2 linked regions of the Bremerella sp. P1 genome follow. The main gene of each other region encodes a partner of the protein of the gene in region 2 in a complex. Links are inferred from orthologs where the notes say so. Each region holds a gene or a part of one and is shown on either strand. Other genes may lie near its edges.

The links.
Region 1: the proteins of smc (region 2) and PSR63_RS09935 are in contact, whole or in part, in a crystal structure (PDB 3ZGX), measured with the Bacillus subtilis proteins. The link is inferred for Bremerella sp. P1 from one-to-one orthologs.

Annotation. Positions count from the first base shown.
Region 1 is NZ_CP118164.1:2,412,441-2,417,802, forward strand. What follows is about bases 1,403-4,237. They hold PSR63_RS09935 (segregation and condensation protein A), read left to right. Parts: upstream 1,403-2,346; coding sequence 2,347-3,129; downstream 3,130-4,237. Other genes in these bases: PSR63_RS09930 (hypothetical protein), read left to right, coding at 1,403-2,202; PSR63_RS09940 (MBL fold metallo-hydrolase), read left to right, coding at 3,290-4,129; hemW (radical SAM family heme chaperone HemW), read left to right, coding at 4,126-4,237. Outside these bases: more of PSR63_RS09930, read left to right, coding at 1-1,402; more of hemW, read left to right, coding at 4,238-5,271. UniProt on the Bacillus subtilis protein: Participates in chromosomal partition during cell division. May act via the formation of a condensin-like complex containing Smc and ScpB that pull DNA away from mid-cell into both cell halves.
Region 2 is NZ_CP118164.1:6,837,184-6,843,868, forward strand. Bases 1,188-5,345 are described here. They hold smc (chromosome segregation protein SMC), read right to left. Parts: upstream 4,991-5,345; coding sequence 1,388-4,990; downstream 1,188-1,387. Other genes in these bases: PSR63_RS27665 (hypothetical protein), read left to right, coding at 1,188-1,383; PSR63_RS27675 (flagellar basal body P-ring protein FlgI), read right to left, coding at 5,051-5,345. Also shown: PSR63_RS27660 (hypothetical protein), read left to right, coding at 1-672; more of PSR63_RS27665, read left to right, coding at 847-1,187; more of PSR63_RS27675, read right to left, coding at 5,346-6,685. UniProt on the Bacillus subtilis protein: Required for chromosome condensation and partitioning.

The DNA.
Region 1 (5,362 bases), 4.4 Mb from region 2 along the record:
TGGCTCGAACAGGCCGACGAGATTCCGCTGCATCATCTCGACACGTCCTACTTCAGCATCGCAACGCAGTGGATTCTGACCCTTCAGAAGCATCGCGAGACGCTGGCTGATACGCCTGAGAACCAGGCCGAAACGTGGCAGATGCTTCAGCGTTTCATGGATTTCCAAGAAGCCAACGCAGGTATCTTTAGCCAGGTGCCGGGATGGTTCTCGAAGCAAGCCAAGAAGGGACAGTTCGACGAAGAACTCGACGCGTTGTTCCAAGGAGAAGAGCCGAGCGAAGAGGATGACATCTTCCAGGCCGCCTACGAAGACGTCACCTTCACCGATAGCACCGACGACGGAAACGAAGGTGCGATCTTTGAAGGGGGGTCGAGTTCGACCGAATCGAGCGAAGAACTGCAAGTCGAATCACGCCGCGTCAACATGCACATCTCGTTTCTGAGTTGTGTGGCCCAACAATGGCAGATGGCTGCGTTCCAGGCCCTACGCACCCAAGGTGAGCCAGTCGTCGTCGAGAAACTGCTGCAGTGGCGAGAGCAGGCGATTACCAACTATCGCGAACTGCTGGAACTGCTATTGGTCGTGAACCAACATCAGCTGAGCGATATCAGCGGCGACCACCAGGAGATGGTCGAGTACGATCGACAACGTGCCGTGAAAGAGTTCATGCTCGAACGAATCATCATGACGACGGTGAGTACGGCCTCGGCGGCTCGCATCCTCTCGTCGGTCGTGGCCGCGGTTGCTCCGGAGCACAAGCAATCGCTGGAGAATCTCGAAAAGGAAATCGGTGCCGAACAGACGCTGGCAGTCGATCTGCTGGCTGCGATCCTGGCAGGCGATACCGAGGCCGTGCAGAAGCACTTCCCACCGATGCTCAATACGCTGAAAGACAAGCCACTGCTATACGTGCCGATCTCGAAGCGGGGTGGGCCACTGCGAATTGTCTCGACTCGCGTTCGCCAATCGACCATTCGTGAACTGCTGCACTGGCTACCGCGCATCGGACAGTACGACTTCTCGCGTCAAATGCTCGACACGGCGCGGAAGATGGAAAACGACAACCCGATCGGTCCTGGCGCAATCACCGAGTTCGACGCTCTGTTTGAAACAGGCTTCCTGGCAATCATCGATGCAGTTGTAGCTTCGTCCGAAAGCTGGGAAGTTGCCAAAGAGGGAGCATCGGAACTCGACAACGCCCTGGTCGAGTGCCTGGAGCATGTCACCCAGAACCTGTTAATCGTGTGGCTCAATCACAGCCGGACGCTCCGTTTGTCGGCGGTCGAGAAGTTTTCTGACCCAGGTCAATGGAAGCTTGTTCAAGCTTTTATTCAGCGGTACGGGGCCGACCTGTTCACCCAACACTTCTTCAATCGCGGCAATATCCGTAGCATTCTGCATGGTGGCGTAGAAACCTGGATCGAGAAGGTTCGCCAGCAGTGGCCCGAAGAAGACTGGCCCCTGTTCATTCAGGCCATGGGAACGAATATCAATCGGACCGAATCGATTGCCTGCTTCAGCATGGTACTGGAAGCGGTGTTGGAGAACTTCGCCGAGTACCGCGATTACAACAGCACGACCACGCAAAGTGACCGGGGCGAGTACCTCTACATGTTCCTCGACTTCCTGCGACTTCGTACCGCGTACGATCGGGTCTCGTGGAACCTTAAGCCGATCGTCATGACGCACGAGGTGCTTGTCCGAACCGGGCACTCAGAAGCAGCCCAGATGTGGCGCAAGGCCTTGGCCGATCGCATCGAAGACGAAGCCGACAAATACGTACAGAAGCTGCGTAACCTACAACGCGAATACGCCATGCAGATGCCCACCGTAGCCGACCGCATCAAGGAGCGTTTCGTCAGACCGCTGGCCGTCGACCGCATCTGCTCGCTGGTCGAACAATCGATGACCAACATGGGAAGTGAAGAGGCCAACACGGCCTTCAAACTCCTGTACGATGAGGCGGAAGCCTTGGTCGAAGAGCCCAGCGGCGTGGGGCTCGATATTCCGGCATGGCTCAAGGCCCTGGACGAGGAAGTAACGAAAGTCGAACTCGAAGCTAGCTTCTCGACCGAAAACGAAGCCTGGCAACCTGGTGAAGCGATTCCGCTCAGGAAGCTTTCTCTGGAAGAAGTTCACGACCAAATCGACAGCTGGACGACCCATTTCCCTTCCGGTGGAGACGACGAAGAGGAATAATGAGTCAGTTAGTAGTTTTCAGTGTTCAGTTTTCAGCAAAATCCTTTCTACTGAATACTTCGCATTGAAGACTTGCACTGCATCGCCGCTCTGAGAATTCAGGATGTCGGCAATCCGAGCCATCGTCGAAACAGGTACCAAGCAATGAACTTTCGAGTTGAAATCCCCATCTACCGTGGGCCGCTCGATCTTTTGCTGTACCTGGTGCGTAAGCACGAACTCGATATCGTCGATATTCCCATTGCTCAGGTAACCCAGCAGTACCTGGCCTATCTGGAAATCCTCAAGGCGATGGACGTCAACAGTGTGGCCGACTTCCTGGAGATGGCCAGCACGTTGATCGAGATCAAATCGAAATTGGTCCTGCCGCAAGTCGAGGACGCCGACGAAGATGCCATCGACGATCCGCGCGAGCAGCTCGTTGAACGCCTGTTGGAATATAAGCGATTCAAAGACGCCGCCAGCTTGTTAGAAGATCAAGGTCGCAACTGGCAGCGACGATTCACGCGCATCGCCGATGACCTGCCTCCGCGGAAGGTCGATGTGGCCGATCAGCCGATCAACGAAGTCGAGCTGTGGGACCTGGTCAGCGCGCTCAATCGTCTCCTGAAAGACAGTAAGGCTCAACAGCCAACCAATATCGTTTATGACGACACCCCGATCCGCGTGCACATGAAAGCAGTGCACGAGCGGATTGTTCACGAAGGAAAGGTCCGCTTTCACACCCTTTTTCCACCAGATGCCGCCAAGAGCCGCATCATTGGTATCTTCCTCGCCCTGCTGGAATTGATCCGCCACTATAATACGCTGGCACATCAGGACGAGGGAGAAAGCGAAATCTGGCTTACCGCCGGCGAAGGATTCTCGGCCGAAGTTCATTTTGAAGATGTCGATGAATACGAACCAGGAAAAGCAGCTGCCGAGTGAACCTGAGTTGGCAGATGACCGTCCTTTCCTTCCTCGACTAACCACACCCTGATAGAGCGCGATCGGCATTCACGTCGATTCGACGCCCGGTCAAACTCACTCTGCCCTGCAAGAGGACGCAGAGGGCCCCAAAGAGATACGCAACTAGACTTTCACAATTATGCTCGACAACGCACCGCTGCGAAAACTTGAATTCAACGGACTGACCATCGAGGGCTATTCCCGCGCGGCTGTTCAAACCTACTGGCGCATTCCGGAAATGAAGCTCGGCTTCGACCTGGGACTGCAGCCGTGGGACTTTATGGGCACGGCAACCTGGTTTGTTTCTCATGCCCACCTCGACCATATTGCCGCGCTGCCGGTATATGTTTCCCGCCGCCGGCTGATGAAAATGCCCCCGCCGGTAATCTACATGCCCGAAGTCGCGGTCGGCCCTGCCCTGCAGGTCCTCAAGGCGTTTAGCCGATTGGATCGCGGGAAGATGCCATGCACGATTAATCCGGTTCTGCCGGGCGCGGAAATCGAACTCTCCCGCGAACTGATCGTCAACGCCTACGAAACCAAGCACACCGTTCCGTCGGTTGGCTATGTTGTTTCGCAGCGACGCCGGAAACTGAAACCGGAGTACCAAAACCTTCCGGGGGATCAAATCCGTGACCTGCGACTTGGTGGTACCGAGGTCACCGAAGAGCATCGTCATCCGCTGCTGGCCTATCTAGGCGACAGCCGTGCCGAAGCGATGGACAACAATCCGCAGTTTTACGAAGCCGATATCTTGATCATGGAGATGACGTTCGTCTCGCCGGAGCATCGCAAGGAAAAGATCCACAAGATGGGTCACATTCACTTGGATGACGTGGTGGCGCGGCAAGATCGTTTTCAGAACAAGAAGATCATCGCCTCACATTTCAGTACGCGATACAACAATCGTCAGATCCAAGAGCACGTCAAAGCCAAGCTGCCGGAAATGCTCGACGGTCGGCTGCACTTGTGGTTATGAGCGACTCTCACGGTACGACCGATTCTCCCCGCAGTGCGTACATTCATGTTCCTTTCTGTACGCATCGCTGCGGATACTGCAATTTTACGGTCATCGCCGGTCGCGACGACCTGACCGGTGCCTACCTGGAAGCGATCGAGAAGGAACTGGCGCAGCTTGGCCAGCCGCAGGAAGTCGACACGCTATTTCTCGGCGGCGGCACGCCAACGCATCTTTCGCCCCCAGAGCTTGAGCAACTTCTTTCGCTGGCAACCACTTGGTTCCCCCTGGCCCCAGGTGCCGAGCTAAGCGTGGAAGCCAACCCCATCGACATCACGCCTGAGAAAGCCGAAGTGCTTGAGTCCGCTGGGGTCAATCGCGTTAGCCTGGGCGTGCAGTCGTTTCGTAGTGACAAACTGAAATTGCTTGAACGTGACCACGACCGAGCCCAGGTAGAAGCCGCTGCCGAGCTGCTATTACCTCGTATTCCCAACCTAAGCTTCGACCTCATCTTTGCCGCCCCAGGAGAAACACTTGCCCAATGGGAAGACGATCTTCAGTCGGCCATTGAGCTGGGCCCGACTCATATTTCCACCTATGGCCTGACCTTTGAAAAGGGAACGACCTTCTGGAATCGACTGCATCACGACCAGCTCCATGAAGTCGACGAGGAGTTGCAGCGCGAGATGTACCTGGCTGGCATAGCCTGTCTTACCGAGGCAGGCTTTCAACACTACGAGGTCTCGAACTTTTCTCTCCCGAATTACGAAAGCCGCCACAACATGCAGTACTGGCTGGGCAAGCGTTACTTCGCCGCCGGCCCTGGGGCTTCACGTCACGTGGGAATGATTCGTGAAACCAATCACCGGAGCACGACCGCTTACATCCGCAGGATGCAACAAGGCAGCTCTCCAGTGGCAGAACACGAAAAGCTCACATTGCAAATGAAAGCCAGGGAACAACTCGTATTTGGACTGCGGATGCTTGGCGGCATCCATATTCCCACCTTTCAGAAGGATACGGGCATGACTCCATGGGAGTTGTGTGGGACAGAAATTGACCAGTTCCTGCAATTAGAACTACTAAACTATAGTTATGAGCGCTTACGATTAACGCGTGAAGGGCTACTACTTGCTGATACCATTTGCGTCGAATTGCTTTGAGCCAAGAACGCGCTAAACCACTAGCGTTCACCACTCTACAAGGTGCTGCGAGGCCCATTCTGCCGTAGGCAAACCATAAGCCTACTAGGCT
Region 2 (6,685 bases):
GGCCCGGCGGTTCTTTACGTTGCGTTGTTAATCCTCCGTGTCTACTCAGTCGATTGGACTCGCCCCGATGCCTCGGTAACTTCGCCCGAGGAACACCTGTTGATCTGGCCAAGCATTGCGATCGCCTCGCTCACGTGTGGTTGGTTCAACGGCCGGTGGGCATGGAAACTTGCGAAGCATGCCGGAAACGAACCTCCGCGATTGCTCACGATCTCGCTTCGAGAGATCATGGTCTTTTGTGCCGTTGTGGGGCTCCTGATGATCCCGGCCAGCTATCGTGCCAGCGTCAATCCGTCCCTTTATCGAGCAAACGTTTCCGTGCCGGATGCGCCGATTGCCGTTCCCCCAGGGGCTCAGGCCATTGAGTACGAACGCCAGCGAGACGGGCGGATACTGGTCAGCTACAAGATCGACGAAGCGGCCTTCCACCAATGGATTACCAGCGAGGACTCGGACGTTCATCACTATGGCGGCCTCTGGGAAGAAATTGCCAGTCCACTCAACGTACACCGGCCAGACCCCAGTCGCATTCCGTTGCCGATCTCAGAAGGCAATCATCAAGTTAACAAGGGACTTGCCGTGTATTGGAAGACCGAGACGCTGCATCACACCATCACCTATGATCGTGATACCGAGACGGCGTTCTACCAAGAACTGGCGATCTCGGAATAGCTTCATGCCTTGAGTCCCCATACAACATCACGTTAAAAGAAGTTTTCTTACGAATGCTTGCCATTGGCTGGATATCTGGGATCGCCTCCTACTTTGTCCGGCTGGGGTGGAATTACGTCTTGCTTTTTTGATTCATCGCTACCACGGTCCGCTTTCTTAAAGAAAGCAAACGTCATGAATACCCCGCAACCTTCGCCAGACCATGCCGAGCTTGCCGTGACCGGCATGGGGATCAGTTTGCTGGTCGCGATGATCTCGGGGCCGTTGGCCATCTTTGCTCCTTGGCGAACGGCGTTCCTAGCAAGCTGTATTGCGATGTTTGTATTTCTATGGGCCGTAACAATGTTGATCGCCCAGTATATGGCCAGCATCAGGCGGGATGTGTTCGCCTCGAAGATCATTTGCCTGCAATGGGGCAGCCTTGCGACCTGCGCGTCGATCGCTTTGATGTGGTATGCCGGCCGAACGATCTCACGGCATGGTCTGGACGTGTCCGAGTTAGGCTTCACGTCGATCGGGCTTGTCGCTCTGGTTATTGCCACCCTCATCTTCACGGTGGGCAACTGGCGATGGCGTCAGCGGCTTCTGGAAGCCAGTAAGCAAGGCATGACAACAACTCCCTGGAGCCAGCTAACCATCGTCGACATCATGGCCGCGACTTTGGTAACGGCGATCGTCTTAGGGACGTTTAGCTTTCTGTTTCGGCAGTAGCTGTTTACGCCACCGAGATATCCCCGTCGCCCGTCTCGTGTACGTCGTCGAACCGTACGCTCACGCGTTTCGAGATGCCGGACTCTTGCATCGTCACGCCGTGCAGGGTCGTGGCGGCGGCCATGGTGGCTTTGGAGTGGCTCACGATCACGAAGCGGGTCCAATCCAGAAAGCCATTCAATACGTCCACAAAACGGCCGATATTGGCTTCGTCAAGCGGGCCGTCCACTTCGTCCAGAATACAGAACGGGCTGGGGCGGAACTGGAAGATGGCCAGCAGGAGCGTGACGGCAGTCAAAGCACGTTCGCCACCGGATAGCAGCGAGATGTTGAGCGAGCTTTTGCCCGGCGGGGTGGCGATGACATCGATGCCCGCTTCCAGGATATCGACCCCTTCTTCGATGATGATATCGGCCGAACCGCCACCGAACACGCGGCGGAACATCACCTGGAAATTGCTGCGAACTGTTTCCAGCGTTTCCTCGAACAGGCGGCGGCTGTCGACGTTGATCTTGTTGATGATCTTTTCGAGCGACTCTTTCGCTTCGGTCAGGTCCTTCAGCTGGCCATCAAGCTGCTCGAAGCGAGCCTGGAATTCGTCCAGTTCCTTCAAGGCCTCCATGTTGACCGAGCCGATATTGCTGATCTTCCGCCGCAGGTCGGCGATTTCTTCATCGATCGCGGCCCGGTCGCCAGGCAGTTCGATCTCTTCGGTATCGAGCTCGACTTCGGAGATCTCGATCTGATAGTCGTCTCGTAGGCGACGCTCCAACGTGCTGCGTTCGTGCCGCAGGTCGGTGAAGGCCAGCTCCTTGCGGTGAAGCTGATCGTCAGCCGTTCGCTGCTTCTGTCGAGCCTCGACCAGCTTGGCGGTATGTTCGGCTTTCGCTTTTTCCAAATCCTTGCGAGCGCCACGTTCGGTCGCCAGCAATTCCTGCGACTCGGTCAGTTGCAGCATCGCCGAGGCGTACTCGCTAGTGGCCCGCAGGATCTCCAGCTGCTGGCTTTCGAGCTTGGCTCGATTCTGGGCGATTGCCGTGTGAATCTCTTGGATCGACGCTTTGCGTTCATCAAGGTTGGCCTGTAGCCGCTCGCTGCTGGCCTGGTGGGCTTCGACCTGCTGCTCGGCGCGGGCGAGTTCCACCTTCAGACCGGTGATCTGGCCACGGCTATCGCTGAGGCTCGCTTCGAGTTCGCCCAAGACCTGCGTCAGGCCTTCGCTGTCTTGCTCCAGCTGGGTGATCGTTTCCCGGGTCGAAGTAAGCTCTTGCTCTTTCTCTGCCAGCTGCTTTTGGTCGTTCTCGATGCGAGTCGTGATCGTTTCGCGCTGCTCGATCCGCTTGGAAAGCTCGGAGTCGGCGTCGGTGATGCGTGACTCAAGCCGCTGCTTCACCAGGCGATGCTCGGTAAGCACCGACGAGGCTTCTTGCTGTTGGCCAACCAGTTCTTCCAGGGCCTGCTTTTGCTGGGCAACGGAAGCTTGAATTTCTTCCAGGATCGCTTGTTTCTTTTCGAGAGCCTGCTGAAGCTTCTCGACTTCATTTCGCAGTGCCCGCAGCTCACTACGCCGCGAGATGATACCACCGACGTTGGTCGTCGGGCCGGCATAGACGCGGCCATCCGCTTCCAGCATCTCACCGTCGCGGGTGATGAAGCGGAGCGGCTGCTTGTAACGTTTCTTCAGTTCCAACGCACTGCGGGCATTGTCGACAAACCAGATACCACCTAGCAGGAAGCGTGCAACCGGCAGGAAATCGTCTTCGGCTTCAACAAAATCAAGGGCATTGCCCAACACTCCGGGTTCGTGCCGCAGTCCGGACGGCTCGTCATCCTCTCGATTGGGTAACGACTCCATGTCGAGCAGACCGACGCGACCCGGGAAAATCACTTCTCGCTCCAACACTTGCTGCAGCAGCTCGCCGTTTTCCAAGATCACCAGCTGAGCCGAATCCCCCAAGGCGATTTCGATCAGCCGAGCGTATTCGACATCAACACGAACCACATCAGCGACCAGGCCGATCACCGATTGAAACAGCGGAAGCCGTTCGACGCGTGCCCGGGAAAGGATTTCCTTGACGCCGGAGTTCACCCCTTCGCTGGTGCGTTCCAGTTCATCAAGCACCGAAGCTCGTTCCGCGGCGACCGCTCGGCGGCGAGACAGGGCATCCAGGTCCGCCTGAATATCGGCTGCTTCCTGCTCCTGCTTTCGCAATGCTCCCTTGGCGTCGGTCACATCGGCCTGGGCGGTCGACAGATGCTCGACCAGGCCGCCTTCATCCTCGGTCAGCTGTTCGAGCTCACTACGATGCTCATCCAGGCGGGTCTCGTCGCGCTCGATGTTCGTCTCGATCGCTTCCAGTTGGTTCTGGTCGCTTTCGATGCGGGCCTTCACCGCACCCAGGGCATTGTCGAGCGTCGAGACATGCCGCAGCAGTTCCAGATGCTGCTGACGGTTGGCTTCGCCTTGCTCGCGTTTGGCTTCGATCTCTGCTTGCACTTCCTGGGTGGCCGCTTCCACGCTTTCCAGGTCGGCCGAGACGACGTCGCGCTGCGTCTTCGCTTTCGAGAGATCGTGCTGCGCCTCGGCCAGATCGGCAGTCAGTGTTCGCAGCGAACCGAAGTTCCGAACCAGGCTGACCGATAGCGATGTCGACTCCTGTTCCAGGTCGGTAAGTAGCCGGTACTGCATGCCGGACGAAGAGTGCAGGGTGGCCAGACGCTGGGCCAGCTTGGCGTGCTGCTCTTCCTTCTGCGAAAGCACCGACTGCAGCTCGAATAGCTTGGCTTCCGCTCCTTCAAGGCCGGCCTCCGCGTTGGTGATTACTTCCTGGGCGTTGGCCTGATCCTTGCGCAGCTCTTCCAGCTCGCTGGAATACTGCTCGACGCGAACCGATAGGCTGTTCCAGTCTTCCATCCCCACGACGGTGCGTAGCAGCTGGAGACGCTCGGTGTATTCGCGGTACTTCTGGGCCTTGCCGGCCTGGGCTTTGATGCTGCGATAGCGAGAGCCGACTTCCTCGACGATATCGGACAGCCGCACCAGGTTCTGGTCGACCCGGTCGAGCCGTCGCTGTGTTTCCAGCTTCTTGGCCTTGAAGCGGCTGATGCCGGCGGCCTCTTCGAACACGGCTCGGCGGTCGCGGGGCGAGGCCTGAAGCAGCGTATCGACTTTGCCCTGTTCAATAATACTGTAGGCGTCGGTACCGATACCCGTGCCACGGCACAGGTCTTTCACATCGCGCAGACGACACGGATGCCGATTGATGAGATATTCGCCTTCGCCACTACGAAACACACGCCGCGTGACGTGAACTTCCGGGGCGTCGATCGGCAGGGTGCCTTCGGCGTTATCAAAGATGATGGTCGCCTCGGCGGCGTTCATCGGCTTGCGGCCATGGGCGCTGGAGCCTTTGAAGATGACGTCGGCCATCTCCTTACCACGCAGGCTCTTGGCACTCTGTTCCCCCAAGACCCACTTGATCGCGTCGACGATATTCGACTTGCCGGAACCGTTCGGGCCGACCACGACCGTAATTCCCTCCGGGAATTCCAGGCGAGTCTTGTCGGCAAAACTCTTAAAGCCGTGAAGCTCTAAGGCCTTCAGCATATTCGGCTCCGACGGGGGGGCGGATTAAAAGGACGCAATGGATAAACACTCCAGAGTCCTCTAATCGAACGTCGGGATCAAGGTGTCATCCCCTTCCGCGTAGGTGGTTACCTCGGAAGACTCTTCGGTTTTGGCAGAATCTGACGACTGGGAGAAGTTATCCGTGAAGTTTTCCTGCGAAGGAGACTCCTCGGTGACCAACTCTTCCGAGCGGACGTAGCTGCGATCGGGTCGCGGCATCGCGTTCACCTCGACACGAGCAGTCAGGTAACCTTCGTTTCGCAGAGCGAAGACGTTTCGGACGATCTCGCCATAGCCACACTCGATTTCGGTGAGGGCCTTGATGATTTCCTTCAGGTCGCTCGAGCACTCCTTCTCTAGCTCGCCGCCGCCAGCTTCAAACCGCGTGACCTTGATCTTGCGATGCCCAGAAGAGCGGATCGTGAGACCATTTTGCCCCACGAAGGCCACATCGCCGGTCAGGCGAACGTCGGTTCCGAAGACTACGATTTCAGGACGATCCTTTAAGCGGAAGTGAATCATCGGCGACGAAGCCGAGCGGACGTGATGCAGTTGAACGTGATTGTCCAGCAGTTCGCCAGCGATCGAAGGAAGCTGGTTCGATCGCTTCTTCAGCTGATCGAACGCCCCGTAGCGGGCCTCGGCACTTTCCTCGTGCAGCAGACCTTCCAGGCTGTCGATCACGTCTAGGTCGTCAAACGAACCGAGCGATTGCAGGGCACGGAAGCGGAAACCATTGTTCGTGCGGGCCGCTTCGGTCAGCGGCTCGACACATGCTGGATCGTTCAAGTAAGCCAACGCTTCGGCGGAGCAGAAGCGAACCAGTTCGTTCTTGGAATCGAGTCCCTTTTTCAGCGAAGGAATCGCTTCTTTGCCGATCGCTTCCAGCTTCAGAGCACCTGCCTGAGCGGTCGACTCGACCAGCAATTCGGCTTCGCACTCGGCCAGGTATCGACGTCGGAACTCGGTCGATCGAGAAAGCGGGATAAAGCGAATCACACGCATGTAACGCGAGATGCTCTCTTTGTAGCGTGGGTGGACGTCCAGCGAGATGAACTTGTCGGTCATCGGCGTGGCGACCCCTTGCTTGGTCCCTTCGCGGTACATGTGGAAGCGACCGTTGATTGCGGCTCCGATTGCGGCACTCGCGGCGATCGAGACTTCGCCTTCGATCAAGCCTAAGCCGAGCGGGCGTTCTTCGAGCATCACCGCACCACCCAGAATGTGGCCGCGACGCATGTTTGACTTGCTATTGTTGCCTTCGATCACGCTGTCGAGAACAACCGGGCCAGAGGCCATGGCGATGTCGTTACCTTTACGGGCTCGACCACCCAGGACGGCCATTTCCGAAAGTCGCGTCGAGGGCGAGTAGCCGTTTTCGAGGCTGGTCGTGTCGGTTTCGGGTGGTGCGAACACGGTAACGTCGATCGTGTCTCCTTCGCGGGCCCCAGGCGGAATGACGGCCTCCAGCATCACCAATGCCGTATGAGGTGAGGCCAGCCATTGTTGAGGCTGATCGACCTGCAGAATACGCATTTCGTTGAGCAACAGGTCGCGAGCCTGCGACGGAGGTGGATCGCTACCGGTGCCGTGTAGCCCGGTGATAAGCGTGACCCCTTTGATCTTGGCGTTGTTCATCCCGCCAGGCACTGTCAGATCGCCGACCGTGCGGAC